DNA from 2 places in the Micromonospora sp. WMMD754 genome. Region 2 is predicted to be linked to the other one. Evidence: riboswitches for the same ligand, from Rfam matches in the RefSeq annotation. Region 2 holds a riboswitch; the other holds the start of a gene.
What was found. A riboswitch is a leader RNA that binds a small molecule or an ion and turns the genes downstream of it on or off. The one in region 2 is predicted to bind cobalamin.
Positions count from the first base shown of each region.

Region 1: another riboswitch for cobalamin. It lies ahead of metE (5-methyltetrahydropteroyltriglutamate--homocysteine S-methyltransferase); the one in region 2 lies ahead of ACN27B_RS27720 (acyl-CoA thioesterase).

Region 1 covers NZ_CP186058.1:6,360,433-6,375,638, reverse strand. Annotated here, with positions in the region: gene ACN27B_RS29765 (DUF5134 domain-containing protein) at 1-330, opposite strand, end outside; gene ACN27B_RS29760 (PepSY-associated TM helix domain-containing protein) at 418-1,851, shown strand; gene ACN27B_RS29755 (ABC transporter substrate-binding protein) at 1,957-3,006, shown strand; gene ACN27B_RS29750 (DJ-1/PfpI family protein) at 3,144-4,010, shown strand; gene ACN27B_RS29745 (ABC transporter substrate-binding protein) at 4,150-4,941, opposite strand; gene ACN27B_RS29740 (metal ABC transporter permease) at 4,865-5,740, opposite strand; gene ACN27B_RS29735 (metal ABC transporter ATP-binding protein) at 5,753-6,325, opposite strand; gene metE (5-methyltetrahydropteroyltriglutamate--homocysteine S-methyltransferase) at 6,682-8,919, opposite strand; cobalamin riboswitch at 9,034-9,246, opposite strand; cobalamin riboswitch at 9,375-9,585, shown strand; gene ACN27B_RS29725 (acyl-CoA thioesterase) at 9,713-10,225, shown strand; gene ACN27B_RS29720 (LysE family translocator) at 10,229-10,852, shown strand; gene tsaD (tRNA (adenosine(37)-N6)-threonylcarbamoyltransferase complex transferase subunit TsaD) at 10,902-11,945, opposite strand; gene def (peptide deformylase) at 11,949-12,488, opposite strand; gene alaS (alanine--tRNA ligase) at 12,540-15,203, shown strand.
Region 2 covers NZ_CP186058.1:5,879,592-5,894,797, reverse strand. Annotated here, with positions in the region: gene ACN27B_RS27730 (PrsW family glutamic-type intramembrane protease) at 1-780, shown strand, start outside; gene ACN27B_RS27725 (LysE family translocator) at 812-1,438, opposite strand; gene ACN27B_RS27720 (acyl-CoA thioesterase) at 1,435-1,947, opposite strand; cobalamin riboswitch at 2,076-2,286, opposite strand; gene ACN27B_RS27715 (PepSY-associated TM helix domain-containing protein) at 2,357-3,826, opposite strand; gene ACN27B_RS27710 (cytochrome c oxidase assembly protein) at 3,965-6,058, opposite strand; gene ACN27B_RS27705 (copper resistance CopC family protein) at 6,109-6,687, opposite strand; gene ACN27B_RS27700 (Dyp-type peroxidase) at 6,714-7,946, opposite strand; gene ACN27B_RS27695 (copper chaperone PCu(A)C) at 7,943-8,533, opposite strand; partial or broken gene ACN27B_RS27690 (type B 50S ribosomal protein L31) at 8,694-8,989, opposite strand; gene ACN27B_RS27685 (CobW family GTP-binding protein) at 8,986-10,272, opposite strand; gene rpmB (50S ribosomal protein L28) at 10,545-10,781, shown strand; gene rpmG (50S ribosomal protein L33) at 10,781-10,948, shown strand; gene rpsN (30S ribosomal protein S14) at 10,948-11,253, shown strand; gene ACN27B_RS27665 (TIGR03943 family putative permease subunit) at 11,353-12,081, opposite strand; gene ACN27B_RS27660 (permease) at 12,078-13,106, opposite strand; gene ACN27B_RS27655 (Fur family transcriptional regulator) at 13,311-13,715, shown strand; gene ACN27B_RS27650 (ATP-binding protein) at 13,729-14,706, opposite strand; gene ACN27B_RS27645 (LLM class flavin-dependent oxidoreductase) at 14,825-15,206, opposite strand, start outside.

The DNA.
Region 1 (15,206 bases), 480 kb from region 2:
CAGCGTCGGCATCGCCGCGAGCATCCACATCATCGCCACGCCCATCGCCATGTGGCCGAGCAGGTCGACGCGGCCCGACGTGGCGCGCGCCCGCCGGTAGGCGGGCAGCAGCGAGAGGGCGAGGATCGCGAAGATGGCGACCTGCGCCCAGGCGACCACGCCCTCGACAATCACCCACAGCATGAGGATCATCGCCGCGCTCATCACGCCGTGACTGATGTCAACCAGATCGACATCGGTGAGTTCCCGGTCGCCGGCGGATCCCCGCCTGCGAATCAGGAGACCGGCGGCACAGACCAGGCCTGTCGCCAGGAACACAGCCGTCAGCACGGGAACCCACGGGGCCTCTAGCACGACTACAACCTAGCCAGCCGATCTGGAAAAAGAAAACGACGCCGACCGAGAGGGGCGACCCCCTTGACCGCCACCGAAACCGCCACGCCGCCCCCCGCCGAGGCGCCGTCGTCACCGGCCAGGCCCAGGAGGACCAACTGGTTCGCCGCGTTCTGGCGCTGGCACTTCTACGGATCGCTGATCGTCATCCCAGTGCTCTTCTGTCTCGCCGTCACCGGCATGACCTACATGTTCCGCGACGAGGTGGACTCCCTGACCCACCCCGGAGTGCTGAAGGTGTCGGCGCCCGACGGCGCCGAACGCGCGGCGCTGTCGGCCCAGGAGGCGGCCGTCCGCGCGGCGTTCCCGGACCGCCCCATCCTGTCTGTGCAGGACGGCACCGATGACCGGTCGACCCTCTTCGTCGCCGGGCTCGGGGACGGCGGCAGCACGAACATCTACGTCAATCCCTACACCTCCACCGTGACCGGCGAGCTACGCCAGGACCAGCTCGTCTCCACCTGGGCCGAGCGCATCCACGGCGACCTGCTCATCGGCGAGGACGGCGTCGGTGACCGCATCGTCGAGCTCGGCGCCTCCTGGGCGATCGTGCTGACCATCACCGGGTTCATCATCTTCTTCCTCGGTCGACGCGCGCGCAACGGCGCGCAGGCCAAGGGCAAGCGGGGAGCCCGGCTGCGCGGCTGGCACGCCCTCGTCGGCCTCCCCGTCGGCCTCGGCATCCTGCTGTTGGTGATCTCCGGCCTTCCGTGGACCGGTTTCTGGGGCGCGAAGGCCCAGCAGGTGGCGGTCCAGGGCGGCTCCGGGCTCTGGGGTGAGGATCCCGGCGCGGAGTCCACCATCCGCCAGCAGATCGAGGACACCGACGGCCAGTCGGCTCCCGCCGGATGGGCCGCCGGCAACGCCCCGCAGGGCACCAGCACCGGCGCCGGCACCCCGATCTCCATCGACCGGGCGGTCACGGCCGCGCAGACCCAGGGCGCCCCCGGCCCGTACCTGATCATGTACCCCGAGGGCGACAAAGGCGTGTTCAGCGTGATGAGCAGCCAGTGGTACAACGTCGGCAACCCGGCCGAGTCCGACGTCAGCAAGGAGCGGACCATCCACGTCGACCAGTACAGCGGCGACGTGGTCGGCCAGTACGGCTACGCCGACTACAGCGCCGCGGCGAAGGTCGTCTCCCAGGGCATCGCGCTGCACGAGGGGCGACGCCTCGGCACGCTCAACACGGTCCTGTCCACGTTCTTCTGCCTCGCGGTGATCTTCATGTGCGTCACCGGTCCGATGATGTGGTGGACCCGTCGCCGTACCGCCTCCGGCCTTGCCGCGCCCCGGGCGAAACTTCCGGTCTGGGGCAACTGGACCCTGCTCGGCGCGATGGTCGTACTCGGTGTCTTCCTGCCCCTGTTCGGTCTGTCCCTGCTGATCGTCCTTGCCCTGGACCAGTTCCTGATCCGCCGGCTCCCTGCGCTGCGGAGCTTCTTCGGCACCGTCTGACCTGACGAGCGCCCAGCCGGATCCATGATGTGCCCACGACAGAGGAGCAAGAGTCCACCCATGCTACGAGCCGTCCAATCCCTGATTCCTCGTTCCTCCCGGGCGGTGCTGGCCCTGTGCGGCGTGCTCGCGCTCGCGGCCTGCTCCGCGACGGAGGTGCCGGATGCGCCTGCGGCGTCGTCCGGCGCGACCGCGCCCACCGGGGCGCGGACAACCTATCCGCTGACCATCGACAACTGCGGCCGTGAGGTCACCTTCACCCAGGCGCCGCGCCGGGTCGTGCTGCTCAACGGGGCGTCGGTCGCGGAGGTCGAGTCGCTGATCGCACTCGGCGTGCAGGACCGGATCGTGGCGAACAGCCAGCGGTACGGCGTGTCCGACGACCCGGCGATGGTGGCCAAGATCGATGCCATCCCGACCGGTGGTGTGAAGATCAACCAGAACTTCGAGGTGCCCCGCGAGCAGGTCCTGGCCCAGTCTCCGGACCTGGTCATCTCCACCTGGGCGGGCGGGTTCGACACCAAGATCGGTTCGATCTCCCGGGACGAGTTGGGCAAGGCCGGTGTCAACAGCTTCGTGACGCCGTCCAACTGCGCCAACGGTGCCACCGCACCGCGACCGCAGGACGTCACGACGTACGCGAAGCGGTCGGTCGAGTCGTCGTTCGACCTGCTCACCCAGCTCGGGCTGATCTTCGACGTCCAGGGCAAGGCGGCGCAGATCGTGCAGGACACCCGCGCCGCGCTCGCCGCGCTCCCGGCGCCGGACGGCGAGCGCAAGCGGGTGCTGGTCGTCTACCCGGGCATGTCAGCGGCCATGGGCCTCAAGGTGCCGACGGTGTTCGCCGGCGGGATCTTCGACGACATCGTCAACCGGGCCGGCGGCGTCAACGTGTTCGCCGGCCGCACCGACCAGCAACTCGCCGCGATCAACGCCGAGGCCCTCGCCGCCGCGAACGCGGACGTCCTGGTGATCGGCCTCTACCAGCCGAGCGACGACGCCAAGACGTACGCGGAGCAGTTGTTCAAGCAGTTCCCGCAGTGGCCGGCGTCGAAGACGAAGACCTACACGTCGGTGTCCGACAGCTTCTATCTCGGGCCGCTGAACGCGGTCGCGGTCAAGCGGATCAGCGACGCCGTCCAGGCCGCCGGCTGAGCGGAGACGACACCGGTATTCCGGGGTTCCGGGCCGGGCCGGCGACAGCGGCGGCTCGGCCCGGAACGCCTGGCCAGAGGTCAACGAAGTGCACCCAGTGGACGCGCGGCCTTCCATCCGCGAACGGAGGCACCACCATGAGTACGACGTTCGACGATTCCGACCGGGCCGACGATCAGCCCGTACCCGACGGCCGGTTCACCGCACCGCTCGACCCTCCCGCGACGGGTGACATCACGGTCGCGTTCCTCATCTCTCCCGGAACGGAACTCGTCGACCTCGCCGGGCCGTGGGGCGTCTTCGAGTACGTCCACCTCGCCGACGGGCGCAACCCGTTCACGCTCCACACGGTAGCTGCCACGACCGAGCCGGTCCGCATCTCCGCCGGCATGGTCCTGGTGCCCGGCCACGATCTCGACAGTGCGCCGACGCCGGACATCGTGGTGGTGCCCGCCATGGACACCGGGAAACTGGCCCCCGGGATGCTGGAGTGGCTGCGACGTGTCCACCACGGCACCGCGGTCACCATGTCCGTCTGCAACGGCTCGTTCGTGCTCGCGCAGGCCGGCCTGCTCGACGGCCGGACCGCGACCGCCCACCACGGCGGCTACGCCGCGCTCCGGGCCACCTTCCCGGACGTCACCGTCGTCCGAGGTCGCCGCTACGTCGAGGACGGCAGGATCGCCACCGCCGGCGGGCTCACCAGTGGCATCGACCTCGCACTGCGGATCGTCGAACGATACTTCGGCCGGGACGTCGCACGGCAGACCGCCACCGAACTCGAATACCAGGGCACCGGCTGGATGCACCCGAGCAGCAACGGCCAGTTCGCCGAGCGCCCGGAAAGCTCACCGGGCCGGCCGCTGTGCCCGGTGTGCGAGATGGCGGTCTCACCCGACACCTCCCTCGCGGCCGAGCACGACGGCGTCACCTGGTACTTCTGCGGATCCTGGTGCGAGCGGCAGTTCAAGGAAGCACCGAACCGGTTCGTCGGCGCCGGCTGACGTCACACCGAGCGCTCCGCAGCCGCTGGCGGACCCAGCGGTCCGGGGCGTCGCGGGACGCGTGCGCGTTCCACCGCCTGCGCAGGGGCTGGTGAGGGCGTCCGCGATGCCCCTCACCAGCCCCTGCCGGGCCGGCCCCTCAGGGCTTGAGCGCCACGGTCAGCCGCTCGGTGTTGGTCCGGAAGACGGCAAGCAGGTCGAGGTCGGCGCCGGGATAGTTGACGATGTCGACGCGTGCGGCGCCGGCGATGTCGGGGTTCGCGCCGGGTAGGTGCGCGTTGGCCAGCACCAGCGTCGGCTTCTTTCCGGTCAGGTCGGCCAGTTGGCCGGGCGTGACCGGCTGTGGTCCGTAGGTGCCCACGACCGGGATGCCGGCGAAGTCGCCCCAGTAGGCCATGAACACGTGCGACACCGCGCTCGCCCGGCCGGCAGCCGCCGCCTTGGCCTGATTGGACAGGGTCTGGTATTCGGCGGTGAACGAGGAGGTCCAGGCGCTCGCGGCCGCGTCGGTGCCGAACATCGCGGCGAGTCGCTTCACCTCCGAGGTGATCGACGCCGGTGTGTTCTCCAACTGCACGGGCACCAGTTTGCCCCCGCCGCCCGCGGCGTCCTTGAGCCGGGCGGCGAAGCCGTCGAACTCGGCGAACAGGATGTAGTCGGCGCCGGCGACCGCGGTCAGGTCGGACGGCTTCGGGTCGTAGTCCGGCGGGTGCTGCACGCTGGCCGGCGCGACGACGGTGATGTCGGTGGCGCCGGCGGCCTTGGCCAGCGCGCCGACCCAGGTGGTGGACGCGACCACCCTCGGCCCCTTCACCGCCGTCGACGCGCCGCCGCTGCCGGCCGGCGCCGGGTCGTCAGTGCTGCCACATCCGCTGGCCAGCAGGGACAGGGTCGCCACCGCGCTCAGCGCGGCGGCCCGGATCGATCGCATCACGTGCTCCTTCGGGAATCAGGTAGGTGAGCAGGGTCAGGGTCCCGGCGACGATGACGAGGACGGGCCCGGGTGGCTGGTCGAGCAGCAGCGCGGCGGCGAACCCGGCGCCGTTGCCGACCACGCCGAGCGCGACGGCCCACACCACCATCGAGCGCAGGGACCGGCCGAGGTTGCGGGCGCCCAGGGCGGGAAGGATGGTCAGGGCGTCGACCAGCAGCGCCCCGGTCAGCCGGATCGACGCGCCGATGGCCACGGCGACGACCACGAGCAGGGCGAGCAACAGCGGTCCGGCGGCGACTCCGGAGCACAGGGCCAACTCCCGGTCGAACAGCAGCAGTGCGAGGTGTCGCCGCCACCGCCAGAACAGGACGTGGACGACCACCGTCAGACCGCCGAGCACCACCAGGTCGATCTCGCGGGTGGCGAGGATGGACCCCCACAACAGCTCGAACGCGCCGGTGGCGTTGACGCCGGACACCGACAGCACGAGCAGGGCGGCGGCGATGGCGAAGGTCATCAGCAGCCCCATCGCCCCCGGCAGTCCGGTGGGCCGTCGGGCCAGCGGCGCGACACCCGCTCCGGCGAGCGCGCAGGCGACCAGGCCACACAGCATCGGGTCCAGGCCGGTGAGCAGGCCGACGGCGATGCCGAGCAACGCCACGTGCATCATCGCGAAGCGAACGGCGATGATGTCCAAGCCGATGATGAACACCCCGACGACCGGCAGGCCGACGGCGGCGATCAGCAGGCCGATCCCGGAGCGCTGCACGGCGGGCAGACTGAGCAGATCGAGCATCTGGCCCACGGCTCAGATCACCCGCAGCCGGCCGGCGGCCATCTCGGCCACCCGGTCACAGACACGGGACATCGCCCGGTCGTGGGACACCACGACCACCGTCACCGGCAACGCGGCCAGCAGCGCGGCGACCTGCTCCTGCCCGTCGAAGTCGAGAGCGGCGGTCGGCTCGTCGGCGAACAGCACCCGCGCGCCGGCCGCGACCGCGCCGAGGGCACGGGCCAGGAAAACCCGCTGCAACTGCCCTCCGGAGAGGGTGTGCAGCGGGCGGCGGCCCAGCCCCGCGACACCGAGATCGGCGGCGGCGTCCCGCGCGGCCCCGGGCCCGCCGCCGCTGTCGAGCAACTCGTCGACCAGCAGCGGGAACCGGCCCGCGGTGAGGCGCTGCGGCACCCAGGCCACCTCCCGCCGGCGTCGAGCCCACTCCGCGCCGCGCCGCGCCTCGAACCCGTCCACGCCGACACCGCCGCCGGCCAGGGGATGCAGGCCGAGCGCCGCGCGCAGCAGGGTCGTCTTGCCGGAGCCGTTGGCGCCGGTCAACGCCACGTGCTCACCCGGGTCGACGACCAGATCCACCGCGTCCACCGCGGTCCTGCGGCCGTACCGGCAGGTGACGGCCCGGAATGTCACCGCGGCGGCGCTCACTCGACTGGCCGTGGCGCGCTGCGCCCAATGGGTGGCCCGCAGCTTCCTCGCGCGCCCGCCCATTCGGCCGTCGCGTCGTGCCGGGCTTCGCCCCTCACCTGAACCTCCACGCGTGGCCCTCCCCGTGTCGCGCCACGGCGCTCACCCGACATCCCGGTAGTCGGACGCCACCCGATCGTGGTTCCCGCGACTTCGTGAGGATGTGCGGGCAGGGCGCGGGGTTCGCGGGTTGAGCCCGGACGCCGCCCACCGGCCGGGCCGGGTGACCGTTGTCGCGTGGCCACCCGGCGACGACGTCAGCCCTGCCCTACCTCGGCCGCCGCCGCGACGAGGCGCCGCAGGGACGCTTCGACCTCGGGGTAGCCGCGGGTCTTCAGGCCACAGTCGGGGTTGACCCAGAGCCGGTGGGCGGGCACCGCGGCGACGGCGCGCCGCAGCGCGTCGGCGACCTCGTCGTGCGGCGGTACGCGGGGGGAGTGGATGTCCCAGACGCCGGGTCCGATGCCGCGGTGGTAGCCGATGGTGGCGAGGTCGTCGAGGATCTCCATCTTGGAGCGGGACGCCTCGATGCTGGTGACGTCGGCGTCAAGGGCGTCGATGGCGGCGATGACCTCTCCGAACTCGGAGTAGCACAGGTGGGTGTGGATCTGCGTGTCGTCGGCGACGCCGCTGATGGCCAGCCGGAACGCACCGACCGCCCAGTCCAGGTAGGTCTGCTGGTGGGCGCGGCGTAGCGGCAGGGTTTCCCGCAGTGCGGGTTCGTCGACCTGGATGACGCGGATGCCGGCGGTCTCCAGGTCGCGGCACTCGTCGCGTAGGGCGAGGGCGACCTGGTCGGCGGTGTCGGCGAGTGGTTGGTCGTCGCGGACGAAGGACCAGGCGAGGATGGTGACCGGTCCGGTGAGCATGCCCTTGACGGGTTTGCTGGTCAGGGATTGGGCGTAGGTGGACCAGGCGACGGTCATCGGCGCCCGGCGGGCGACGTCGCCGTGGATGACGGGTGGGCGTACGCAGCGGGTGCCGTAGGACTGCACCCAGCCGTGGTCGGTGGCGGCGAACCCGTCGAGCTGCTCGGCGAAGTAGTGGACCATGTCGTTGCGTTCCGGCTCGCCGTGCACGAGCACGTCCAGGCCCAGGTTCTCCTGCAGGCGGATGACGTGGGCGACCTCGGCGCGCATCCGCGCGGTGTAGCCGGCGTCGTCGAGGGTGCCGGCCCGGTGGGCGGCGCGGGCCGCGCGCAGCTCGGGGGTCTGCGGGAACGAGCCGATCGTGGTGGTGGGCAGCGCGGGCAGGCCGAGGCGGCGCTGCTGGCGGGCGGCCCGGTCGGAGTAGTCGCCGCGTCGCCGGTGCTCGGGGCGCAGCGCGGCGAGGCGTCCGCGGATCTCGTCGCGCCGCCAGGACGCCGGTGTGGCCGGCAGTGGTGCCGGCAGGGCGGTGGTGCCGTCGCGCAATGCGCGCCCGAGCAGGACGACCTCGTCGAGCTTCTGCCGGGCGAACGCGAGCCGTTCGGACAGCCGAGGGTCCAGGCGGGTCTCCGCGCTCAGGTCGACCGGGACGTGCAGCAGGGAGCAGGACGTGGACACCGCGACGTGGTCGGCCAGCGCGGCGACGGTGGCTCCGGCGGCGACGGCGGCCCGCAGATCGGTACGCCAGATGTTGCGGCCGTCGACGAGGCCGGCGACGATCGTCTTCCCGCCCAAGGGGCCGGCACCGGTCAGCCGTTCGAGGTTCCCCGGACCGGCGACGAGGTCGACCCCGACGGCCTCGACCGGGGCGTCGAGCAGCGCCGGGAGGGCGTCGGCGAGCTCACCGAAGTAGGTGGCGACGAAGATCCGCGGCCGGTTCGGCAGGTCACCGAGGCGCCGGTAGGCGCGGTGGAGACCATCGATCTCGGCCGCGGTGCGGTCGGCGACGTAGGCGGGTTCGTCGAGCTGCACCCACGGCACACCCGCCCCGGCGAGCGCGGTGAGGATGCCGGCGTAGGCGTCGACCAGGTCGTCGAGCCGGGCGAACGGGTCGGCGCCCTTGGCCAGCAGCAGGAACGTGGCCGGGCCGATCAGCACCGGGCGGGTGGTGATGCCGAGGGCGCGGGCCTCGGCGTACTCGCTCAGCGCCTTGACGGGGTGGGCGGCGAAGCGGGTGTCGGCGTCGATCTCCGGGACCAGGTAGTGGTAGTTGGTGTCGAACCACTTGGTCAGCTCCAGCGCCGGTTCGGCGTCGACGCCGCGGGCCATGGCGAAGTACGTGTCGAGGTCGTCGAGGCCGAGGCGGGTGAACCGGTGGGGGATCGCGCCGACGGCGACGGCGGTGTCGAGCATCTGGTCGTAGTAGGAGAAGGTGTTCGACGGGATGGCGTCGAGGCGGGCGTCGCGCAGCGTCCGCCACACCTGCGCCCGCAGCCCGGCGGCGGTCTCGTGCAGGCCGGCGGCGTCGAGCGTGCCGGCCCAGTAGGCCTCGACCGCCTTCTTCAGTTCGCGGTGCGCGCCGATGCGTGGATAGCCGAGCACGGTGCTCTGGCCGAATGGAGTGGTCACTGATGGTCCTTCCCTCGAGGTGCCTGGCGGCCACCGGGAGGGAGAAGCGGATACGGCGGGCGTACCGGCTTTCCGCCCTGGCCCTCCCGAGAGGCCGTCGACGGCGCGCACCGGACGGCGCACGCAGCGCTGGCAGGTCTTCGGACTCGCGGGCATGACACGAGGTCGCCTACTGGCCGTCGCTTCCCGGACCTTTCCGGTCCAGTGCTTCGATGACGGCGGTCGTTCCCACTCACCGCTGCGGGGCAGTCCGGTCTCGCACCGGGTTCCCTCTTACGACGCCCACCCGCCGAAGCGGGGAGGCGAACCAGCACCGCGCACGATCGTACGACGACGGTGCGGTGCGTGAGTGGCCGTGTCCGAGTCGCGGGACACGTCGACGGCACCGATCAGGACGCGAGAGACCGACGTCACCCGCCCCGACCTGGCGCGTCGCCGACACCCTGACGACTGGCTAAAATGGTCGCAGCGCTGGTTCACCCGGTCGGCGACGGCCGGGTGTCGTAAGAGGGAACCCGGTGGAAGTCCGGGACTGCCCCGCAGCGGTGAGTGGGAACGACCGCCGTCATCAGCACTGGGCCACCGGCCTGGGAAGCGACGGCCAGTAGGCGACCGAACCCGGTCCGGCCCGCGAGTCCGAAGACCTGCCCGCGTCGCGCGCACCACCGGTGCGCGCTGCCGTCGACCTCGCGGGTGGGTCCGGGCGGGTGACACGCCGTACGCGATCCGTCGGCGTGCCCTCGACGCGCGCCCTCCGGTCGGCGGTCCGCTGCATCGAGGACGGACCCGCACAGTGCCCGACACCATCACACTCGCCGGCCGACCACCGTCGGCCTCGCACCTGACCCTGTCGCAGATCATGGACCAGCACCACACCAACCTGATGGGTACGGTGCACGGCGGCCGGATCCTCAACCTGATCGACTCGGTCGCCGGGGTCGTCGCCGCCCGCCACTCCGACGGCCCGGCGGTCACCGCAGCCATCGACGAGACCGCCTTCCTACGCGCGGTCCGCGTCGGTGACGTGGTCCACGTCGACGCGCGGATCACCTGGGCCGGCCGCAGCTCGATGGAGGTGGCGGTGAGGGTCAGCGCGGACCGCTGGGACCGCGCGGTGCCCCCGGTCGACGTGGCCACGGCACACCTGGTGATGGTGGCCGTCGACGATCACGGCGATCCCCGCGCCGTCCCGCCGCTGCTGCCGCAGACCGACGGGGACCGGCGACGCTACCGGGAGGCGCAGATCCGACGGGAGCACCGGCTGGCGCTGCGCCGGGCCCTGCTCAACGGCGCCGGGGAGGGCTGAACGGTGCTCGGACTGTCCGTTGCGGTGCTCGCCGGCTATCTCGCCGCGATCGTCGTCCTCATGGTCACGCCCGGCCCGGACATGATGTTCGTGCTGGCCAACGCCACCCGCTACGGCGCCCGATCCGGGGTCGTCGCCGCGCTTGGCGTCGCCGCCGTGGAAGCCGTGCACGTCGCCGCGGTGGTCGGAGGACTGGCCACGGTGATCAGCGCGTCACCGGTCCTGTTCACCGCCATCCGATGGGCCGGCGCCGCGTATCTGATCGTCCTGGGGGTCCGGGCCGCGTGTCGGCGCGATCCGGTCACCGCCGACGATCCGGACCGCGGCGCGTCGCCCGGGCGGGCCTTCCTGCGTGGACTGGTGACGAACCTGCTCAACCCCAAGATGATCCTGTTCAGCGTGGCGTTCCTGCCGCAGTTCGTCGATCCGGGTGCCGGCGACGCGACGGCGCAGCTCGTCCTGCTCGGCGCCCTGTTCGTCGCCGTGCAGCTCGCCGTGGACATCACTCTCGGCGTGGGCGCCGGCCGGCTCGCCGGCAGGCTGGCGGACCGGCGGTGGTCGCGGCGGATCAACAGGCTCTGCGCGGTCGCGTTCGTGGCCCTCGGCGTCCGCCTCGCCCTGGGCTGACACGCCGCCGGACAGGGTGGCGTGCAGGCCGGCGACCTGGGCGTCGTTCTCACCCTTGCAAGGCGGCGCCGGGAATCGTGGCGCGGGTCAGGACGGCGTTGGGGTCGGCGCCGAGAGTCAGCGCTGACGGGCCCACACCTGCGCGGACGAGGAGGTCGCCGACGGCGGCGATCATGGCGCCGTTGTCGGTGCAGAGTCGGGGTGCGGGCACGCGCAGGGTGATGCCGGCGGCGTGACAGCGCTGTTGGGCGAGGGCGCGCACGCGGCTGTTGGCGGCGACGCCGCCGACGAGCAGCAGGGTGTCGATGTCGTGGCCGCGGCAGGCGGCGACGGCTTTGCGGGTGAGCGTGTCGGCGACGGCTTCCTGGAAGGAGGCGGCGATGTCGGCGACGGGCAACGGGCCGTGGTGGCGTTCGGTCCAGCGGGCGACGGCGGTTTTCAGGCCGGAGAACGAGAACCGGTAGGGCAGGTCGCCGGGTGCGGTCATGGGGCGGGGGAAGGCGATCGCGGTGGGGTCGCCGTGGCGGGCGGCGGCGTCGATTGCCGGGCCGCCGGGGTACGGCAGGCCGAGCAGCCGGGCGACCTTGTCGAAGGCTTCGCCGGCGGCGTCGTCGGCGGTGTCGCCGAGGTGGACGACGGGGTCGCGGGCGAGGTCGCCGAGAAGTAGGAGGCTGGTGTGGCCGCCGGAGACGATCAACGCGACGCTGCGCGCGGGGAGGGGGCCGTGGTCGAGGACGTCGACGGCGGCGTGGCCGGCCAGGTGGTGCACGCCGTAGAGGGGGACGCCGAGGGTGAGGGCATAGGCCTTGCCGGCGGCGAGGCCCACCTGTACGGCGGTGGCGAGGCCAGGGCCGGCGGTGGCGGCGACGGCATCGATGTCGGCGAAGCCGAGGCCGGCGCGGTCGAGGGCGTGGCGGACCATCGGGGTGATGGCGTGCAGGTGGGCGCGGGCGGCGATCTCGGGCACGACGCCGCCGAAGCGGGCGTGTTCGTCCATGCTGGTGGCGAGGGCGTCGCCGAGCAGGACACCGTCGGCGACGATGCCGACGCCGGTCTCGTCGCAGGACGTTTCGATGCCGAGGACGACCGGCACCGCTCAGTCCTGTCCGACGCCGACGCCGGGGTGTTCGGCCGCGGCGGCAAGGAGGCGTTTGCGGGTGCGGGCGGGCAGCCGGTCGACGTAGGCGAGGCCGTCGAGGTGGTCGACCTCGTGTTGCAGGCAGCGGGCGAGGGTGCCGGTGCTGTCGATGCGCACCGGCCGGCCGTGCAGGTCAAGGCCGGAAACGGCGGCGGTGGCCGGGCGGGTGACCTCGGCGTACTGGCCGGGCACGGACAGGCAGCCCTCGCTGTCGGTGACGAGATCCCGCTGCTCGGGCAGGTGCAGGACCGGGTTGATCACGTGGGCGACGGTGTGGGCGCCGGTGGCGTCGGGGCAGTCGAGGACGAAGATCCGGGCGTCGACGCCGATCTGGTTGGCGGCCAGGCCGACGCCGTGCGCGGCGTACATGCTGGCGAACATGTCCGCGACGAGCTGCGTGAGGGCGTCGTCGAAGACGGTCACCTCGGCGCAGCGGCGGTGCAGCACCGGGGTGCCGTATCGGGTGATGGGTCGTGGGGTGCCGGTCGAGGTCTGCACAGTTGCCCATACTATGCAATTGCCAAACAGTTGCAGTAAGGGATGGGTGGTATGCGGACGGCGGAGATCAAGCGGCGGTTCCTCGCCCACTTCGAGGCGAACGGGCACGCCGTGGTGCCGTCCGCTCCGCTGCCCGCCATCAGCGACCCGAACCTGTTGTTCATCAACGCGGGCATGGTGCAGTTCGTGCCCTACTTCCTGGGACAGCAGAGCCCGCCGTACGCGCGGGCGACGAGCGTGCAGAAGTGCATCCGGACGCCGGACATCGACGAGGTCGGCAAGACCAGCCGGCACGGCACGTTCTTCCAGATGAACGGCAACTTCTCCTTCGGTGACTACTTCAAGGACGGGGCGATCCCGCTCGCCTGGGACCTGGCCACCACGTCGGTCGAGGCGGGCGGCTTCGGGCTGGACCCGGAGCGGATCTGGGCGACGGTCTACCTGGACGACGACGAGGCGTACGACATCTGGCGGGCCACCGGCGTGCCCACCGAGCGGATCGTGCGCCGGGGCAAGGCCGACAACTTCTGGTCGATGGGCATCCCCGGCCCGTGCGGCCCGTGCTCGGAGCTCTACTACGACCGCGGCCCGGAGTACGGCCGGGAGGGCGGTCCGGAGGTCGACGAGGACCGCTACCTGGAGTTCTGGAACCTCGTCTTCATGCAGTTCGAGCGCGGCCCGGGCGTCGGCAAGGAGGACTTCCCGATCCTCGGCGACCTGCCGGCGCGCAACATCGACACCGGCATGGGCCTGGAGCGGATGGCCTCGCTGCTGCAGGGCGTGGACAACCTCTACGAGATCGACGAGGTCAAGCCGATCCTGGACCGGGCGGCTGAGCTGACCGGCAAGCGCTACGGCGTGCACTCGGGTCACGCGGCCAACCAGTCGCACCCGGACGACGTGCGGCTGCGGGTGGTCGCCGACCACGTGCGCACCGCGCTGATGCTGATCGGCGACGGCGTGACCCCGTCGAACGAGGGCCGTGGCTACGTGCTGCGGCGGATCATGCGCCGGGCGATCCGGTCGGTGCGGCTGCTGGGTTACCAGGACCGGGCCCTGCCGGAGCTGCTGCCGGTGGCGCGGGACTGCATGGCCCCGTCGTACCCGGAGCTGGCCGAGGAGTTCGGCCGGATCTCCCAGTACGCGTACGCCGAGGAGGACGCGTTCCTCGCCACGCTGCGCGCCGGCACCACGATCCTGGACACCGCGATCGCCGAGACGAAGTCGGCGGGGCAGCCGGCGTTGTCGGGTGACAAGGCGTTCCAGCTGCACGACACGTACGGCTTCCCGATCGACCTGACCCTGGAGATCGCCGCCGAGCAGGGCCTGCAGGTCGACGCGGACGGCTTCCGCCGGCTGATGGCCGACCAGCGCAGCCGGGCCAAGGCCGACGCGCAGGCCCGCAAGACCGGGCACACCGACCTGTCGGCCTACCGGCGGATCGTCGACACGACGGGCCCGACGCACTGGCGCGCCTACACCGACCTGACGACCGAATCGACGATCGTGGCGATCCTGACCGACGGCGAACCGGTGCCCGCCGCGACCGAGGGGCAGATCGTCACCGTGGTGCTCGACGTCACCCCGTTCTACGCCGAGTCCGGCGGACAGGCGGCCGACGCCGGGCACCTCACCGGCCCCGACGGCGCGGGCGAGGTGATCGACGTGCAGCGCCCGGTCAAGGGACTCGTCGCCCACCAGGTCCGCGTCACCGCCGGGCACCTGACGGTCGGCGCCCGCCTCACCGCGCGCGTCGACGCGAGCTGGCGCCTCGGTGCCCGACAGGCGCACTCCGGCACCCACGTGCTGCACGCCGCGCTGCGGCAGGTCCTCGGCCCGACCGCGTTGCAGTCCGGCTCCTACAACCGGCCCGGCTACCTGCGGCTGGACTTCGCCTGGCCCGGCGGCCTTTCCCCGGCCACGCGCAGCGAGGTCGAGGACGTCGCGAACCAGGCGCTGCGCGACGACCTGCCGGTCACCGCGCAGGTCATGCCGCTGACCCGGGCCCGGGACCTCGGTGCCCTGGCCCTGTTCGGGGAGACCTACGACGAGCAGGTCCGGGTCGTCGAGATCGGCGGCGCCTGGTCCCGTGAGCTGTGCGGCGGCACCCACGTGACCCACTCCAGCCAGATCGGCCTGCTCGCGCTGACCGGCGAGTCGTCCGTCGGCGCCGGTCACCGCCGCGTCGAGGCGGTCGTCGGCCTCGACGGGCTGCGCTACCTCACCCGGGAACGGGACCTCGTCACCCAGCTCGCCGCGCAGCTGCAGGCACCGCGCGAGGACCTACCCGAACGCATCGGCGCGCTGCTCGGCCGCGCCAAGACCGCAGAACGCCGCGCCGACCAGCTCACCCGCGAACTCACCGCGCAGCGCGCCCGACGCCTCGCCGCCGACGCGGTACGCATCAACGGCACCCGCCACGTCGCCGTCGTCGCCGCCGACGGCGAGGACCCACGGCAGCTCGCCGAGCTGATCCGCGCCGCGCTACCCCAGGACCAGCCCGGCGTGGTCGCGGTCGCCGCGTCCGCGTCCGCGTCACGCAACACCCGACTGGTCGTTGCCACCACCGCGGCGACGCCGGACCCGCTCGGCGCCGTACACCTGGTCAAGGCCACCCTCGACGGGCGCGGCGGCGGCACCGCCCGCCTGGCGCAAGGCGGAGCCTCGGGTCGCACCGCCGAGGAGATCCTCACCGCGCTCACCGCGATCATCTGACCG
Region 2 (15,206 bases):
GTCGGGCTGTTCCTGCTGGTGCTGGAGACACTGGCCGGCACCCGGAACATCAACTTCGTGCCGGCGCTGATCCTGCTCGGCGCCGCCATCGCACCGGCCACGTTCCTGACCTTCGCGCAGGGCCGCACCGGCCGGTGGCGGGTCCCCGGTTCGGTCGTCGGCCTCGCCGCGTTCGTCGGCGGGGTGGTCGGTGTCGTCGCGGCCGGCTGGCTGGAGTACGACACCCTGCACCGCCTCGGCGTGCTGCCGATGGTGTTCGTCGGCCTGATCGAGGAGACGGCGAAGCTGATCGTGCCGGTGGCGATCCTGCTGCTGTGGCGCCGGCGCCGGTCGCCGGGCGAGGGTCTGGTGATCGGGGTGGCCTCCGGCGCCGGCTTCGCCGCGCTGGAGACGATGGGCTACGCGTTCACCGCGCTGGTCGGGTCCCAGGGCAACCTCGGCACGGTCGAGCAGACGCTGCTGATCCGGGGCCTGACCGCGCCCGCCGCGCACCTGTCCTGGACCGGCCTGACCGCCGGCGCGCTGTTCGCCCTCGCCGCCGCGCCGGGCGGGCGCCGGCTGGCGGCGTTCCTGCTGACCTTCGCCGCGGCCGTCACGCTGCACACCTGCTGGGACACGTTCGGCACCCAGGCCGCCTACCTGTTCATCGGCGGGGTGTCGCTGGGCTGGGTGCTGCTGCGCCTGCACCTCGACCAGGAGCGGCCGGGCGACGTGCCGGCGGGCCCGGCCGCGGCGGCGCGGCGGGTCGACGACGGGCTGGGCGCCACGCCCGGCCGGTGAGCGCCGCCGCGCCCACCGGCCACCCCGGACGTCAACCGGCAGCCAGCCGGATCCCCAGCGCGACGAACGCCACGGCACAGACCCGGTCGATGCGCCGCGACCAGCGGCTGTCGCCCCACCGGCCGGCGATCCGGCCGGCGCCCAGCCCCAGCGCCAGGTCGACGGTGAGCTGGACCGCGACGAAGAGCGCGCCGAGCAGCACCAGCTGCGCCGTCACCGGTCCCTCGCCGGGCCGGACGAACTGCGGCAGGAACGCCACGCTGAACAGGATCATCTTCGGGTTGAGCAGGTTGGTCAGCAGACCGCGCAGGAACGCCCGGCCGGCCCGCCCGTCGGCCCGGTCCGCCGACGCGCCGGGCCGTCCGGCGCCGCGCAACGCCCGCACCCCCAGCACGACCAGGTAGGCCGCGCCGGCCCACCGGATAGCGGTGAACAGCACCGGCGACGCGGCGACCACGGTGGCGAGCCCGGCCACCACGGCGGCGACGTGCACCGCCTCGCCGGCGGCGACCCCGAGCGCGGCCACCGCGCCGGCCCGGGCGCCGTACCGGGCGGCGTTGGCGAGCACGAACATCATGTCCGGTCCCGGGGTGAGCATGAGCAGCACGATCGCCGCGAGGTAGCCCGCCAGCACGGCCGGCGGCAGTCCGGCCGTCACGCCTCGCTCCCGCCGTCGAGCAGCGCCCGCCGCAGCGCCAGCCGGTGCTCCCGGCGGATGTGCGCCTCGCGGTAGCGGCGCCGGTCGCCGTCGGTCTCGGGGCGCAGCGGCGGCACCGCGCGGGGGTGGCCGTGGTCGTCCACGGCCACCATCACCAGGTGCGCGGTGGCCACGTCCACCGGCGGCACCGCCCGGTCCCAGCGGTCGGCGCTGACCTTCACCGCCACCTCCATCGAGCTGCGCCCGGCCCAGGTGATGCGGGCGTCGACGTGGACCACGTCGCCGACGCGCACCGCGCGCAGGAAGGCCGTCTCGTCGATGGCGGCGGTGACCGCCGGTCCGTCGGAGTGGCGGGCGGCGACCACGCCGGCCACCGAGTCGATCAGGTTGAGGATCCGACCGCCGTGCACCGTACCCATCAGGTTGGTGTGGTGCTGGTCCATGATCTGCGACAGCGTCAGGTGCGAGGCCGACGGCGGTCGGCCGGTGAGCGTGCTGGTGTCGGGCACGTGTGGTTCCGTCCTCGCGAAGCGGACCGCCGACCGGGCGGGGCGCATCGTCGAGGGCACGCCGACGGTTCGCGTGCGGCGTGTCACCCGCCCGACCCACCCGCGAGGTCGACGGCAGCGCGCACCGGTCGGTGCGCGCGGCGCGGGCAGGTCTTCGGACTCGCGGGCACGACACGAGGTCGCCTACTGGCCGTCGCTTCCCGGGCCGGGTGGCCCAGTGCTTCGTTGACGGCGGTCGTTCCCACTCACCGCTGCGGGGCAGTCCCGGACTTCCACCGGGTTCCCTCTTGCGACACCCGGCCGGGGCCGACCGGGTGAACCAGCGCTGCCGGCAGCGTAACCCAGCACCTTCGGGCCGCCGGGCCCCGCCCGGCGGCCCCGGGTGGAGGGTCGCCGGGCGGGACGCCGGTCAGCTGCCGGCCGGGGCGGGTGACACCGGGACGCTCCGGCGCCGGCGCCGGCGCCCGAGCAGCCCGGTCAGGGCGTCGACCACCAGGAAGCCGAGCAGCGTGCCGCCGAACCAGGGCAGCGCCCAGCCGAGCGCCGCCACCACCGGCACGCCGACCAACAGCGCCCACCACGGCGTGCCGCGCCACGCGCCCCGGGCCGGCGGTGCGCCCAGCGGCGCCCGGCGGTCGGCGCGGGTGGGCCGGCGCTGCCACCACATCCGGTAGCCCCAGACGACGACGCAGAGCAGGCCGAGCGCGAGCGCGGCGAGCAGGACCTGGTTGACCGGCCCGAGGAGACGGCCCATGTGGGCCTGGATACCGAGCTTGCTGAGCTTCGCCAGCAGCGGCCAGTCGGTGAAGTCGCTGCGCGCGGTCACCGTGCCGCCGGCCGGGTCGACGGCCACCCGGTCGTACGCGACCGGCCAGGTGTCGTCGGTCTGCGCGACCGTCCAGGCGGCACCGTCGTGCGCCGCCGGTGCGATCTCGACCGGGCCGGACAGGCCGGCGGCGCGGGCGGCGCCCAGCACCCGGTCGTACGTGGCCGGGTCGGCCGCCGGCGCGGTGGCCGTCCCGCCGTGCCGGTGTTCCCCACCGCCGGTGGCGGGCGGCGCGCCGTCGAGCGTGGTCGAGATCTCCGGGGTGCCGGCGCGCAACGCGTCCAACCCGGCGCCGAAGTTCGCCCCCGCGTAGCGGGACCAGGTCAGACCGGTTGCGGCGAGGAAGAGCAGACCCACGGTGAGCCAGACGCCGGTGGTGGCGTGCCAGCCCCGGGTGCGGCGTACGCCCCGCCCGGCGGACAGGTCGGGCACGAGCAGGTGCCGGGCGCGGGCGCGGCCGGCGGCGCGCCGGCGCCACCACAGCACCACGCCGCCCAGCGCCAGCACCCACAGCCAGCTCGCCGCGATCTCGGAGTAGTGCCGCCCGACGTCGCCCAGGTGCAGGTTGCGGTGCAGGTCGTCCAGCCAGGTGGTGGCCGGTGTCGACCCGAACCAGGTGGTGAGCTGTCCCGCCACCTCGGCGGTGTACGGGTCGACGTAGACGGTGTGCTGCCGGTCGCCGAGATCCTCGCGCGCGAACACCACGCGGGTGGTCCGGTCACCGGCGCCCGGCTGCACCGCGGTGAGCGTGCCGTCCGGGTGCGCGGCGCGGGCGGCGGCGATCTGGTCGGCGAGCGGTCGCGGCTGCCCGCCGACCGCGGTGACGGTGAGCTTGTCGCCGTAGAGCGCGGCGTCGAGCTGCGGCGTGATCGTGTACGCGAGCCCGGTGAGCGCGGCGACCAGCAGGAACGGCGCGACCAGGACGCCGGCGTAGAAGTGCAGGCGGGTCAGCAGGGCCGTCAGCGGCGCGGGCCGGCGGGGCGGTCGGGCGGCGTCCGGCGGTGTGGCGGGGGAGTCCGGCGCGCGGTCGCCGGGCAGTTCGGTCACAGACATCAGGGCAACTCCGATCGGGAAACAGGAATTGGGGAACGGGCCGGCCCGTGCCCGTCGAGCCGTGCCGGTGTGCGCGGTTGCCGTCTCCCGGGTGAATGGTCGGACCGGACCGCGCGGAAGTTCCCGCCGATGCTCCGATCAGTTCCGGTCGGGGCGGCGCGCGGTGGCGGCCAGGAACGCGTTGTAGCGGGCCAGGTCGTCGTCCTCGCCGGTGGCCTCGGCCCGGTCCGCGGCCCGGTCGAGGCGGCGCTGTTCGCGCTCGTCGGCCCGGATCCACTGCCGGACCAGCAGGACCATCACCACGGCGGCCGGGATCTCGCCGAACGCCCAGGCGATGCCGGCGCCCAGCTTCTGGTCCGCCAGCGGCGACGACGCCCATCCGGGATGGACGCCGAGGTACCAGTCCGGTGCGATGACGGTGGTGGTCTGCATGAGCGCGAGTCCGAAGAAGCCGTGCGCCATCATCGCGGCCAGGTGGATGAGCACCAGGATCGGGTGGGGCACCCGGGGTCGGCCCGGGTCGATGCCGATGAGCACCCAGAACAGCAGGTAGCCGGAGACCACGAAGTGCCCCAGCATGGCCAGGTGCCCGAGGTGGGAGCGCATCAGCGTGCCGAGCAGGTCGCTGAAGTAGAGGCCGAAGAGGCTGGCGGTGTAGATGCCGAGCGCCACCACCGGATGGGTGAGCAGCCGGGTGAGGCGGCTGTGCAGGCCGCGCAGCAGCCACTCCCGGGCGCCCCGCACCTGCGGGTCGTCCGGGCGGCGCAGCGCCCGTAACGCGAGCGTGACCGGGGCGCCGCCGACCAGCAGGATCGGCACCAGCATGGACAGCACCATGTGCTGGGCCATGTGGGCGCTGAACAACACGTACGCGTAGCGGGCGAAACCCAGGCCGGTGGCGGCGGCCAGCACCAGCAGGCCGCCGACCCAGCTCGCGGTGCGCGCCGCCGGCCAGCGGTGCCCGGCCCGGCGTAGCCGCCGCACCCCGGCCAGGTAGGCGGCGATCCCGACCACGGTCACGGTGAGGAAGAACAGGTCGGGCAGCGGCTGCCCGAGCAGGTGCGCCGCGGTGGGCGCGGCCGGCATGCCGAAGCCCAGCACCTCGGTCACCGGGTCGGCGTCGACCGGCTCGGCGACCGGCGTCGGACTGCGCGACAGCGCCACGGCCAGGCCGACCGTCGCGGCGAAGACCATCAGCTCCCCGGCGGCCAACCGCGCGAACGCGCCGCGCCGCCCGGCACGAAGACCCGGCAGGGTACGCGTGCGATGCGCCGCGCCGATCAGCCCCAGCGCCACCAGCGCGGCGAGTTTGCCCAGCACCAGCCACCCGTAGCGGGACTGCCACAACTGGTCCACCGCGCCGAGGCGTACCGCGGCGTTGGCCAGGCCGCTGACCGCGACGGCGACGAAGCAGGCCAGCGCGAGCCGGCTGTACCGCGCGGCGGCCCCGGGCAGGTGCCGGCTGCGCCGGATGCTCAGCAGCGCGGCCAGACCGCCGGCCCACAACGCCGCCGCGAGCACGTGCAGGGCGAGGCTCGACACGGCGATCTGGTGGTTGCCCGCCCCAGCCGCGTGCCCGGTCAGCGCCGGCGGCAGCAACCCGACCAGCGCGACCGCCGACGCGAGCGCCGCCGTACCCCGGGACACGCCGACCCGGGCCGCCACCGCCACCACCGCGGCCAGCCCCGCCTGCGCCAGCAACGAGCGGCCCTGCGCGATGTCGACGCCGAAGCTGACCACGCTCGCCGCACCGAGCCGGTCCAGTGGCACGCCGAGCAGGTCGGAGACGGTCAGCACCAGCAGCGTCAGGCTCGTCACGGCCCAGCCGGCCGCCGTCAGGCCGGCGCGGCGCAGCAGCAGCCAGCCGTGCGCGGACACGCTCGTCCCGTCGCCGGGCAGCAGGAACGCGGCGGTCACCGCGAAGCCGACGGTGAGGGTGGCGAGCGCGTCGGCGAGCAGTCGCACCGGCGGCAGCGCCCAGGTGGTGACCGGGCCGGGATCGGGCAAACCGGGGATCGCGGCGGCGAGCGCGCCGCCGAGGCGCAGCGCGAGCAGCAGCACGGCCACCGCCGCACCGGCCGCCACCAGCCCGACGAGCCAGCCACCGGCCGCCGACGCGGGTCGCTCCGAGCGGTCCGGCCCGGCCTGTTCCGGGCGGCCTGGCCCGGCCTGTTCCGGGCGGCCGGTGTCGGGCAGGGAACGGGGTGTCGGGGACGGCGTGGGCTGGTGCACGGTGCGGACCTGACTTCGGACGGGACGCCGGGTTCGGCCGGCGTCGTGGTTCAGGAGGCGCGGCGGCGTCGGAACAGCAGCAGGGCCGCGCCGGCCACGGCCACGACGACGACCACGCCGGCGGCGAGCAGGACGGCCGGCGGGCCGTCGTCACCACCGGCCGCGGCGGACGCCGGACCCGCGGCGGTCGATGTCGGACCCGCGTCGCCGCCGGTCGTGGCAGCCGCCGGTGCCGGCACGGCCGGGGCCGCCGGGTCGGCGACGGTGAACCGGTACGAGCCCTGCACCGGGTGGCCGTCGGCCGAGACCACCCGGTAGGCGACCGTGTAGGTGCCGTTGGCCAGCGGCTCGTCGACGGAGATCGTGCCGGTGGGACCGTCGACGGCGGGGGCGCCGGTGGGGACCTTCCGTTGGCCGGAGTCGCTGAGCACGATGGTGGTGAACTGCGGGTTGAGCTGCTGGAGGAACCGCAGCGTGACCGTCGTCGGCGCGGCGGTCAGCCGGGCGTCCTGGGCCGGCGCGGCCGCCTGGAGCGTGTTGTGCGCGGCGGCCGGCGCGGCCGGCGCCAGCAGCAGCGCGGCGGCGGCGAGCAGCGCGGCGAGGAACGCGACGGCGGATCGGGTACGCATCGGGGGAGGAGCCTTCCTGGTGGTGGTCAGCCGAGCACCTGCTGGCCGACCCAGCCGCCCTCCGGGCAGCCGGGCGGGACGGCGAACACGGCGGAGCCGATCGGTGTGGTCCACTCGTTGAGCAGGTCCCGTTCGGCGAGCCGGCGCTGGATGGGCAGGAACTGCCGGGCGATGTCGGCCTGGTACGCGGCGAAGACCAGCCCGCTGTCCGCGTGCCCCTCGGCGGTCGGCACGCCGTCGTAGTTGTAGGGCCGGCGCAGGATCTTCTGCCGGTCGTCGGTGACCCGCGCCCGGGTCAGGTGGGAGAAGTCGGGAATGACGGTGAGCCCGTCCGGCCCGAGCGCGGCGAAGTCAGGTTCGTCGTGCTCGGCGGTGCCGGTCAGCGGCGCGCCGGTGTCGAGGCGCCGCCCGACGGCGATCTCCCGGTCGGTGCGACCGAGCAGGTCCCAGGTCTCCAGGTTCATGCTGATCCGCCGGACGACGAGCGTGGTGGAGTCGCGCAACCAGTCCGGGCCGTCGGTGACCCACACGGCGGTGTCGGCGGGGGTGCCGGGTCTCGGGTTGGCGGTGCCGTCGAGCTGGCCGAACAGGTTGCGCTGGGTGCGGCCCGGTTCGGCCCCGGCGGCCCGGCGGAAGCCCTGCTGCACCCAGCGCACCGTGGCGAAGGGTCGGCTGTCCTTGACCAGGACGCGCTGGGCGTGGGCGACGGTGAGCGGGTCGTCGGCGCAGATCTGCAGCAGCAGGTCCCCACCGGACCAGCGGGGTTGCAGCCGGTCGATGCGGAACGCGGGCAGGTCGGCCACCGACGGCGGCCGGCGGTCGGCGCGCCCGGCGGCGGCGTAGAGGCCGGGGCCGAAGCCGAACGTGACGGTCAGCCGGGCGGGCAGCAGGCCGAGTTCCGGCTCGGTGTCGGCCAGCGCCGGGCGGCCCCGGGTGAGCCGGGCCGCGTCGTCGGAGAGCAGCCGCAGCATCCGCCCGAGCGCGGCCCGGTCGACGCCGGGCTTCACGGTGAACGCGACGAACGCCGCGTGCGCCTGCGGTTCGGTGGTCACGCCGGACTGCCGGGCGCCGTGGAACGGCTCCACCGCGCTGCCGACCTGGGCCACCGGGACGGGCTCGGCGGGGCGTACCCGGGGATCGTCGGGACGGGCGACGGCGATCGCGGCGCCGCCGGCGAGCGCGCCCCCGGCGGCGACGGCGCCGCCGGTGAGCAGGCCGCGCCTGCTCACCCGGCGGCCCGTGGGGGAGCCCTCGGTCATGAGGCCGGGCTCATGCTCATCTCCGGCATCGGAGACTCGCCGTGGCCGGGGGCGTAGGACTCCTGGGCGCCGGTGAACGGCTTCGCCACGGCGGTGAACGTCTGGGTGCGACCGTCGGCGAAGGTGAGCGTGAAGCTGAGTTCGTCGCCGGCCTTCACCGGCTTGGCGAGGTTCATCAGCATCAGGTGGTCGCCGCCAGGCTCGAGCGTGGCGCTGGAGCGCGCCTTGATCACGATGCCGCCCGGCTTGGCCTGCATGACCATCTTCCCGTCCTTCATGGTCATCTCGTGCAGTTCCATCGGGGAGACCTCGGTGGTCGCCCCGGTGATCGTCACGTCCGCGTCGCCGTCGTTGACGAGGGTGCCGAACGCCGCGGTCATGCCCTTGTCGGCGGCCTTCACCCACGGGTCGCGGATGCCGAGCACGCCGGCCGACGCGGCGGCGGATGCCGAGGCCGTCGTCGACGCCGACGGCGCGGCGGTCGTCGGGTCGTCGGACGACCCGCAGGCGGCGACGGACGCGGCCAGGAGGGCGGCGGCGATCAGGGCCGCCGGGCGCAGGAGCCGGCCGCTGGTGGTGCTGGGCATGACGTTGTCCCCTCGAAGATCGGTGTTCGTCCGGTTGGTCGGGTCGAGGGGGCGGATAGTTCCGGGCGGTGCGATCCGTCACGCCGGGCGTCGGGGTGCCGGACGTGGCCCCCCTCGTGGCGACCGGGCCGGCGCAGGCGGCCCGGTCGCCATGTCCGCTTCAGCGCGTCTGCCGCGACGCGTGGTTGGCGTAGCGGGCGCGGAACTTCTCCATCCGCCCCTCCGTGTCGAGGAGGCGTTGCCGGCCGGTCCAGAAGGGGTGACTGGCCGAGGAGATCTGCACGTCGATCACTCGGCCGCGGTGCGGAACCCCGCCGCCAGGTAGGGGTACGTGTTGCCGTCGGTCCACTCGACCGTCTGGTCGCCGGTGGCGGTGGACCGGGTGAGGAAGGCGAAGTCGGCGGCGCGGTCGCGGAAGACGACGGGCCGGTACCCGGGGTGGATGTCGGGCTTCATGCGGGCTCTCCTTCGGTGTCGGTGCGGTCGAGGTCGGCGAGCGGGAAACAGCCGGCGAACGGGTCGTCGTACCGTCGCCAGCCGTCCTCGCCGTCGGCGAGTTCGGCGTCGGTGAGCAGGCAGCCGGCGAGCGTGCGGTGCAGGTGGGCCGGGTCGAGGTCGACGCCGATGAGGACCAGGTGCTGGTGCCGGTCGCCGTAGTACGGGTCCCAGTCCAGCGCTGCGGTGAGCCGCCGGTGGTCGGACACCTCGTCCCAGTACGGGTCGGGCAGCGCGGTGAGCCACCGGCCCAGACCGCCGAGGGCGAGACCGCCGCCGGCGAAGTCCCACGCCACGACGGTGTCCGGCTGGCTGGCCAGCCAGACGTGTCCGCGGGAGCGGACCACCTCGGCGTTGACCTCCTCCAGGACGTCGTGCAACCGGCGGGGGTGGAAGGGGCGGCGGGCGCGGAAGACCACCGAGACGATTCCGCAGTCCGGGTGCGGCTCGTGCACGCCGAGGATGTGGCCCTCCAATCCGCGGGTCAGCACGGCCGGGGTCTCGGGGCGGTGGCGGAGGGTGCCGCGCAGCTGCCGGGTGAGCAGGTTCGCGTCGACGGTGTCGTCGTCGACCCGGATCCGCGTCGCCCAGGGCGCCATCCGGTCGAGCAGCACGGCCAGCCGGTCGGTGTCGTACGCGCCCTCGCGGGAGTGTCCCCACAGCACCAGGGTGTCGGCGTACTCGATCTGCCGGACGAGCACGTCGGCGAGGGCCCGGTCGTCGTTGTCCGCGGCGGCGATGCCGAGGCTCTTGAGGTCGTCGGTGCGGGCCAGCCCGTCGAGCAGGTGTTCGGCGTCGACCACGGTCACGTAGGAGTCGACGGTGAGCAGGTCGGTGATCGGCTGCCCGTCGACGAGGCAGTGCGCGCAGACGGCGGCGACCGCCTCCGGTTCGACCACCTCGGGCAGCATCAGCAGCAGGTCCCGCCGGGGGTGGGCGCGGGCCAGGCGGGCCAGGGTGGGCAGCACGTCCTCGCGCAGGGTGCAGGACACGCACCCGTGCGCCAGCGCGATCCGTTCGTCCTCCAGCACGCCCCCGACGTCCCGGACCACCCGGTGCACGGTGCCCGAGCGCAGGTCGGCCAGGTCGTGCCGGACCAGCAGCAGTGACGGGTCCGCCGCGAGGAGCGCCCGGGCCGCGGCGTACGTCGTGGACGTCCAGAAGCCGCTGAGCACCGTCAACGACGGACGGGCGTCGGCCCTGGCGGCAACCACGTCGGACGGTGCGAGCGGTGACGTCGACATGTCGGTCCTCCCGGTGGGTGTTGTTGAAAATCATTGTCAGTATAGGGTGGCTGCCGAGCGGTTCGAAGCGGGAAGCGGCCCGGCTTATGAAATCGAATTCCGATACCATCGGCCCGGCCCGCGAGAGGTAGGGGGTACCTCGCACGGAGCGGGCCGGCCGGCGCGGCGTCCTCGGGCCCTCCGGGCGTCGCGCCGGCCCCTGTGCCGGATCGGTCGATGGAGAGAAAAGGTCCGTGTCATTGAGGTTCGAGCAACCACAAGGAGAGATCACCGTGTCCCGACGTTGTGACGTCACCGGCGCGAAGCCCAGCTTCGGCAACGCCGTGTCGCACTCGCACCGGCGCACCCGGCGCCGGTGGAACCCCAACCTCCAGAACCACCGCTACTGGCTGCCGTCGGAGGCGCGGTGGGTCCGGTTGACCCTCACCGCCAAGGCACTGCGCACGGTCGACCGCAGGGGCGTCGAGGCGGTCGTCGCGGAGCTGCGCGCCCGAGGGGTCAAGGTCTGATGGCCCGACCGACCGACGTGCGTCCGATCGTGCGGCTGCGCAGCGCCGCCGGCACCGGCTACACGTACGTGACCCGCAAGAACCGCCGCAACGACCCGGACCGCCTCGTCCTGCGCAAGTACGACCCGGTGGTGCGCCGGCACGTCGAGTTCCGCGAGGCCCGCTGATGGCGCGCCGCAGCCTCGGCAACCGGCAGGCCCGCCGGGTCGGGCTCGTCGACCGGTACGCGCAGCGCCGCGCCGGGCTGAAGCGGGCTATCAGGCACCCGGACACCGACCCGGCGGCCCGCGAGGAGGCCGTCCGTCGACTCGCCCGGCTACCCCGCGACTCCAGCCCGGTCCGGCTGCGCTCCCGGGACCAGATCGACGGTCGACCGCGCGGGGTGCTGACCCGGTTCGGGCTGTCCCGGGTCCGGTTCCGCGAACTGGCTCTGCGCGGCGAGCTCCCCGGGATCCGCAAGGCCTCCTGGTGATCCGGTGTCACCGGGCGTGACACAGGGCCCCGGATCGCCCGTCGTCTGATGGGGGACCGGGCGGCGCGGCGTCCCGCTCGGGACGAGCGCGCCGGCCGGTCACTCGTACGGCTCGGCGGGCGCCGCGATCCGCTCCCACGTGTCCACCTGGAAGGAGGGCACGTCCGCGTCGTTGACCGGGTCCTTCACCGTGTGCGGGATCCACCGGCCGGTGGCGCGGATCCAGGTGTCGGCCGGCAGCGCGGGCACCTCGCCCCGCAGCCCGACCTTGATCGGCACGCCGTCGGCCGCGCAGCAGGACAGCACGATCCGGGCGAGCATGGGGCGTCCGTCCGGCCCGGGCGCGAGGAAGCCGGTGAGCTGGAGCTGCCGGCCCCGCAGGGTGCGGCCGTCGTCGTAGACGGCGCGGTAGCCGTACTCCAGGAGGGTCAGCTCGGCCGGTTCCCGGGGTGGCAGGGGCGGGTAGGCGACGTCCCGGTCCTCGGTCAGGGCGGAGCCGGCACGCGACGCGGTGTCCGCGCCGAGCGCCGGCGGCACCAGGAAGAGCAGGGCGAGCGCCGGGAGCAGCAGCAACCAGCCGACCGCCGGCCCGGAGCGGCCGTGACCGTGGCCGTCGTCCGCCCCGTCGCCGGCGTCGTCCGCCCGGTTGAGGTGACGCAGTTCCTGCACCAGGGCGACCACCGCGGCGACGACGAGCACCGCGCCGGCGGCGATGAGGAACGGGCGCAGCCCCTGCTTGACGTAGCGCAGGTAGAGATCGGTGAGGCTGGCCCGCAGGATCGCGCCCCCGAGGAGGACCAGCACCACGGCCTGGCTGCCCTGGTTCACCAGAGCACCGTCCCGACGACGGCGGCGACGAGCACGGCGAGGAGGGAGGTGGCCGGCGCGAAGCGCAGGGCGAACGCGCGCCCGAACATGCCCGCCTGCATGGACACCAGCTTGAGGTCGACCATCGGGCCGACCACGAGGAAGGTCAACCGGGCGGTCAGCGAGAACTGGGACAGCGACGCGGCGACGAACGCGTCGGCCTCGGAACAGATCGACAGCAGCACCGCCAGCGCGGCGAGCGCCAGCACCGACAGCACCGGGCGGGCCGCCAGGTCGTGCAGGGCCTGCTGGGGCACGACGACGTTGATGGTGGCCGCGGCCATCGCGCCGAGCACGAGGAAACCGCCGGCGTGCACGACGTCCTGGCGGCACGCCGCCCAGAACGCGGTGGCGCGCGGCATCGTGTCGAGGTGGGCCCGGTGCGGCAGGCGGATCCATTCCGACCGGCCCAGGCGCAGCCACAGCCAGCCCATCGCCAGCGCCACCACCAGGCTCGCCCCGCCGCGGGCGACCACCATCTCCGGGTTGCGCGGGAACGCCACCGCGGTGGCGGTGAGCACGATCGGGTTGATCGCCGGCGCGGCGAGCAGGAACGCGAGCGCGGCGGCGGGGGTGACGCCGCGCCGGATCAGCGAACCGGCGATCGGCACCGAGCCGCACTCGCAGCCGGGCAGCACCACCCCGGCGGCGCCGGCGACCGGCACCGCCAGTGCCGGATGCCGGGGCAGGGCGCGGGCCCAGAAGGAGCGGGGTACGAAGACCGCGATGACCGCGGACAGCGCCACCCCGAAGACCAGGAACGGCATCGCCTGCACCAGCACCGAGACGAAGACGGTCAGCCAGGTCTGCAGGCGGGGGTCGGAGACGAGCGAACCCACCTGCCGGTGCAGCACGCCGACCAGGACGAGCAGGACGCAGAGCACCTCGGTGGAGCCGACCACCCGGTCCCGGCCGGGTGGTGGCGCGGCGGTGTCCGCCGCGCCGGAGCGGGGCGCCGCCGGAGCGGCGGGATCGGTCGTGCTCAGTCGGATCACCTTCTCGGGTCGACGGGGGGCATCCTACGGTGACGTATCCGTCACTGTGAGTCTCTGTCCGGTTCGTGTCGGCCCGGGCGGGGGCGTGAGAGGCACATATGCGCAAGGCATAATGGTTCCGGATGTCACGTGGTCGGCGGGCCGCGGGCGCGACCGGGTGCCGGAGGGCGCCCGCACGAGGGAAGGCGGCGCACGGTGACCCAGGCGACGACCGGGGCGACCCGGAACACCCGGCAGCGCGCCGAGGTGCTGGCCCTGCTGCGCGAGCTGGAGGGCTTCCACAGCGCGCAGCAGCTGCACCAGATGCTCGTGCAGCGCCAGGCGAAGGTCGGCCTGACCACCGTCTACCGGACGCTGCAGATGCTGGTGGACAACGGCGAGATCGACTCCGCCCGGCTGCCCGGCGGTGAGCATCTCTACCGGCGGTGCAGCCAGAGTCGCCATCACCACCACCTGGTCTGCCGGCAGTGCGGCCGGGCCGTGGAGGTCGCCGGCCCGGCGGTGGAGCGGTGGGCCGACCAGGTCGCCAGCGAGCACGGCTTCACCGACGTCGACCACACCCTGGAGATCTTCGGCACCTGCGAGCGTTGCGCCGCCTGACCCCCGGCGCCGGTCAACCGCCCGCCACCAGCGACGCCTCCAACGCCCGCGGACCCATCCGGAACTCCGGGTCGATCTGCGCGGTGAGGTCGACGCCGGCGCGCTCGTTCGCCCAGGCGACCGCGTTGCGGCGGTGGAACTCCTGCGCCCAGTGGGTGAACGCCGTCCAGTCCTGCGGCGTGCCGTCCACCGCCTCGACCAGCCGGTCCAGCGCGGCGCGGTTCGTGGCCTCCAGGCCCGTCAACGGGCCGATCTCGCCCCGTTCGGCCCGCCGGACGTAGCCGGACCGACCGAACCAGGTGAGCAGGTCGGCGCCGACGTGCTCGCGCAGGAAGGCGACGTCACCCTCGTCCTCGACCTTGTTGCCGACCACCGAGAGGGTCACGCCGTACTCCCGGGCGTAGCCGGCGTACTGCCGGTAGACGCCGACGCTGCGCACCGTCGGCTCGCAGACCAGCAGCGTGCGGTCGAAGCGGGTGAACAGGCCCGAGGCGAAGGAGTCCGCGCCGGCGGTCATGTCCACCACCGCGTACTCGCCGGGGCCGTCGACCAGGTGGTTGAGCAGCAGTTCGACCGCCCCGACCTTGGAGTGGTAGCAGGCCACGCCGAGGTCCTCGGCGCTGAACTCGCCGGTCACCGCCAGCCGGACGCCGCCGACCGGCCGGACGCAGGCGGCGTAGACCGGGTTGTCCTCGGCGATGCGCAGCAGTCGTGAGCCGCGCCCGGGCGGCGTGGTCTTCACCATCTCCGCCGCGGTCGGGATGCGGGGGTTGTCGCCGCGCAGGTACTCCTTGATGGCGGGCAGGTGCGCACCGAGCGGGTCGACCGGCGGGGGCGCCTGCGGATCGGCGCCGAGCGCGACCGCGAGATGCTGGTTGATGTCCGCGTCCACGGCCAGCACCGGGCGGGACAGTGCGGCCAGGTGCCGCGCGAAGAGCGCGGCGAGGGTCGTCTTCCCGCTGCCGCCCTTGCCGACGAACGCCACCTTCACCGGACCCGCACCCCGCCGTCGTAAGTGGAAACGATTTCCATGAGCCGGAGCGTACCGGACCCGCCGGGGTCGGCGGGCGGCGACACGGCGACCCGACCGGCCGCTTCGTCCGTCCGGGTCAGGGCAGGGCCAGCACCTCGGCGGCGAACCGGTCGACGGTGGACAGGGTCCGCCGCCGGTCCCCGGTCACCTCGACCTGGAACAGCAGGTGCCGCACCCCGGGCAGGGCCGCGGCCGCCGCGACCCTCTCCCGGCACCGGTCCGGCGAACCGACCGGGTGGATCGCGGTCAGGTGGTCGGCGTACGCGTGCGGATCGGCCGGTCCGGCCGGCGCGCCGTCGAGGCGGACGTGGTGGCGGGTGCCGGCGAGCAGCCCGGGGAGGTGGTCGCGCACCGTGCCGGCGGCCTCGGCGTCGCTGTCCGCCACCCAGGCCAGGTGCGCGCTGGCGTGCGGAACCGCCGCCGGGTCGTGGCCGTGTTCCGCCGCGACCCGGGCGTAG